Regions from separate parts of the Ruminiclostridium papyrosolvens DSM 2782 genome, predicted to be linked through region 1. Evidence: a T-box and tRNA genes for the amino acid it is inferred to sense, from the RefSeq annotation. Region 1 holds a T-box; the other holds one or more tRNA genes.
The links. A T-box is a leader RNA that pairs with one kind of tRNA and senses whether it is charged. The one in region 1 lies ahead of serS (serine--tRNA ligase), so its partner is inferred to be a tRNA-Ser.

Region 1 (2,207 bases):
CTTGAAGAACTTATAGTAAGGGATGCAAAGCTGTGGCTTGATGGCGGGACTATGTTCGGGGAAGAGGGGAAAGGCTTTCAAAGAATAAATATTGCCTGTCCCAGAGTTATACTTGAAAAGGCTTTTTTACAGCTTGAAGCTGCCGTAAATCGATTATAATACACGCAGTTATATATTTTTTAGAAGAGGTGGAGTAATTATGGGAACAACTACAAGGGAAGAAGCATGGGAACTCCTTACGGAATATAACAAAGATGCTTTCCATTTAAAGCACGCACAGGTTGTAGAGGGTGTAATGAGATATTTTGCAAGACAGCTGGGTTATTCGGAGGAAGAAGATTTCTGGGGAATCGTGGGGCTACTCCATGATTTGGATTTTGAGCAATATCCTGAAGAGCACTGTATAAAGCAGCAGGAAATCATGAAGGAAAGGGGAATAGACCCGCTGATTATTCATGCAACCGCAAGTCATGGCTATGCCCTCACGGTAGACATCAAGCCTGAGCATCAAATGGAAAAGGTTCTTTATGCAGTGGATGAGCTTACAGGACTCATTGGTGCAGTTGCTCTTATGAGGCCTTCAAAAAGTGTTTCAGACCTTGAGCTGAAATCGGTTAAGAAAAAATATAAGACTTCCAATTTCGCAGCAGGATGCTCCAGGGAGGTTATAGAGCGTGGAGCTGAGTTACTGGGATGGGAACTGGATTACCTGATACAGCAGACTATTCTTGCTATGCGTGAATGCGAAGCGGTAGATTAAAACAATATGAATACTTGAAAACTATAATAAATATATATATAATAGAGAATAATATATCAAAATACCAATAAACAGCGATAATGAAAGCTATGATTTATTTATTTCTCAAGAGAGCCGATGGGTGGTGAAAATCGGTGAAATAATGAATCTATCCACTTTTGTAGCTGTCGGTGAAGAATCGAAAGGTTGGTACCCTTTATAGTACTTATGTCGAGAGGCCGATAAATTTTATCGGCAATTTGGGTGGCAACGCGGATACCTTCCGTCCCAGTATTATTTGGGACAGAAGGTTTTTTTGACTAAAATATTTAATACAGGAGGAAACAGGATGTTAGATTTAAGATTTGTCAGAGAGAATCCCGAGATTGTAAAGCAGAATATAAGGAATAAATTTCAGGATAGAAAACTTGGTTTGGTTGATGAAGTTATCGCTCTGGATGCTGAGATGAGAAGTACAATGCAGGAGGCTGAAACTTTAAGAGCAAACAGAAACAAGATTTCAAAGCAGATTGGCGGACTTATGGCTCAGGGCAAAAAGGCTGAGGCAGAGGAAATGAAGCAGCAGGTTACAGCCCAGTCTGAACGCCTTGCAGCCTTGGAAGTAAAAGAAACAGAGCTTGAAGAGAAGGTAAAAAACATTCTCATGACTATTCCTAATATAATTGATTCGAGTGTTCCCATAGGAAAGGATGACAGCGAAAACGTAGAGGTTCAACGTTATGGTGAGCCGGTAGTGCCTGAGTTTGAGGTTCCTTATCACACTGAAATTATGGAAAAGCTAAAGGGAATTGATTTGGACAGTGCCAGAAAAGTTGCCGGAAACGGATTCTATTATCTCATGGGAGATATTGCAAGACTTCATTCCGCTGTAATTTCATATGCCAGAGATTTTATGATAGAGCGCGGTTTTACTTACTGCATACCTCCTTTCATGATACGCAGCGAGGTTGTTACGGGAGTTATGAGCTTTGCTGAAATGGAAGCAATGATGTACAAGATAGAGGGTGAAGATTTGTTCCTCATTGGTACAAGTGAACATTCCATGATAGGAAAGTTCATAGACACCATAATACCCGAAACTTCACTGCCACACACTCTGACCAGCTATTCACCCTGCTTCAGAAAGGAAAAGGGAGCTCACGGTATAGAGGAAAGAGGAGTTTACAGAATACACCAGTTTGAAAAGCAGGAAATGGTAGTTGTATGTAAGCCTGAGGACAGCAAGATGTGGTATGATAAAATGTGGCAGAACACGGTTGATTTATTCCGTTCAATGGATATTCCCGTCAGGACTCTGGAATGTTGTTCAGGTGACCTTGCTGATTTGAAGGTTAAATCAGTGGATATAGAAGCATGGTCCCCAAGACAAAAGAAATATTTTGAGGTTGGAAGCTGTTCAAACCTTGGGGATGCTCAGGCTCGTCGTTTGAAAATCCGCGTGGACGGT
Region 2 (2,207 bases), 330 kb from region 1:
TTCGTATAATAGTTTATGCATAATTAATTAGCTTGTTAATTTTTATGATATTAATTATAATCTATAATATATGTAAATCATATATACTTTTAGTTTATATATTTTACTAAATAGAAATTAATCAGTTAGCATAATAATTACTTAAAGTAGAGGGTGGATCATTTGAAAAACACGATAAAGCATTCTTTGCCTAACCTCCTAACATTTATTAATCTCTCACTTGGAATTATTGCATTATTACTTGCAATAAAAAATGATATGATACAGGCATCACTATTGGTTATGGTTGCTGCATTAACAGACAGATTTGATGGTAAAGTGGCAAGAATGTTAGATAGTACGAGTGAACTTGGTAAAGAATTGGATTCGCTTTCAGACTTAATTTCTTTTGGTGTAGCACCAATAATTATTGCCTGGAAGATAAGTTTCATGGATTTAACAGTTCTTGGGTACTTAATTGCAGTATTGTTTCCTATTGCAGGTGCATACAGATTGGCTCGCTACAATGTATCTACATTCAACAATGTATTTTGTGGGGTTCCCATAACTATTGCAGGTGCATTTTTATCAATAGTTAATATGTATAACAGCTATTCTATAGAACATCATAATTATGGTAATGTCAACACTATAGTAACTGCGATAATAATTGTTTTACTTTCCTACCTAATGATTAGTAAAATTCAGATTAAAAAAAGGTAAATATTTTTTAAAAACCATGATTTCGTTTGAAATCATGGTTTTTTTATTCACATTTTACATGAAAAACAATTTGTTTTATCCACAAACTATTATATCTATGTTAATAACCTTTTAAAAATACAATCGCATCTGTGAATTATTTTTTACTTTTTTAAATTGTAGGATTCAGTTTATCCCTATAAATATAGAAAAGACACTAGTTTTTGAATTTTATTTCAAAACAGTGTCCATTTTTTTACTTGTAAAACGCTGAAAAGCCTGATAAATCAGGCTTTTCATACAAATTGTGGCGGAGAAGAAGGGATTCGAACCCTTGCTCCAGTTGCCCAGACTAACGGTTTAGCAAACCGTCCCCTTCGACCTACTTGGGTACTTCTCCATTAAGCTTGAGCTGGCTTAAAAGCCAGCTCATATTTTTTTGGCGGAGAGAGTGAGATTCGAACTCACGGTAGGCTCACACCTACGCCGGTTTTCAAGACCGGTGCCTTAAACCAACTCGACCATCTCTCCATAATGGTTTTGTCAAGCGACGTGTTTTATTTTACAATGATTTTTTACTTTTGTCAACACTTTACTTTATAATAAACCATAACTTTTAAAAGTAATTTATTCCTCTAAATGTTTTACACCATTTTTTCCAAAATTTTATTCATATTTCTGGTAAATTCACTTGTGGGACAGTTAATCTTAAATTCACTTATTATTCTTTTTGCATCATCATAACTTGAACTCTTATAATATGATGTCGCTAAATAATAGTATGCGTCATCAATGTAATATTCATTCTTATTAGAGAAATCAATTGCACGATTCAAATTTATTATAGCCCCGGCATAATTTTTACTTTTATAATTCTTGTAACCATCTCTATATAGCTGTAATGAAGCTTTCCCATAGCTTTTATCCATCAAATTATTATAAGTATTTAGACCTTGTGTGCTTAAATATTCCATTTTAACATCATATTTTAGGGTAACGGCGCAATTTACATAATCCTTCTGATTAAAATATTCCAGCGCCTTAACAAGTGCATCTGTTGCAGTTAAGGTACTATTATATTTTGATTCCATATCAGTTGTTTTTGAGCTTTGAGTAGCAATTTCCTGTTCAGAATCAACTAATTTATTCCTTAGTGATTCCAATTCCTTATTTAGTCTTTCATTTTCCTTTAAAGCTGATTTTAGGTCAGTTACAGCAGAAAGTTTTGCCTTTTCCTGAGAAGAAAGTTTATTCTGATAGTCGCTTATATTATTCTGAAACTTTACCTGACTATATGCTGTTAATAAGAGTATAATAAATGCACCAGTAAATAAAATTACAGCATACATCCATATTTGCTTTTTTTCATTTTTATTTTCTTTATTACTATGAAAATGAATATTCATGTTAAAAGGCCTCCATTTTACTCCCGGAAACATTAATTGAATTATTTAATCTACGTAACTTCTTTCAATGTTTGTTTTCTTAGCTATATCAATAGCTTGTATCTCTTCTGCCGATAAAGT

Region 2: it has a tRNA-Ser gene. The T-box ahead of serS (serine--tRNA ligase) is inferred to sense a tRNA for this amino acid. The anticodon was not compared.

Annotation. Positions count from the first base shown of each region.
Region 1 covers NZ_CP119677.1:4,703,077-4,705,283, reverse strand. Annotated here, with positions in the region: gene P0092_RS20610 (MalY/PatB family protein) at 1-159, shown strand, start outside; gene P0092_RS20605 (hypothetical protein) at 200-760, shown strand; T-box leader at 829-1,033, shown strand; gene serS (serine--tRNA ligase) at 1,089-2,207, shown strand, end outside.
Region 2 covers NZ_CP119677.1:8,858-11,064, reverse strand. Annotated here, with positions in the region: gene pssA (CDP-diacylglycerol--serine O-phosphatidyltransferase) at 163-702, shown strand; tRNA gene P0092_RS00060 (tRNA-Ser) at 990-1,081, opposite strand; tRNA gene P0092_RS00055 (tRNA-Ser) at 1,122-1,212, opposite strand; gene P0092_RS00050 (tetratricopeptide repeat protein) at 1,326-2,087, opposite strand; gene P0092_RS00045 (DUF4446 family protein) at 2,133-2,207, opposite strand, start outside.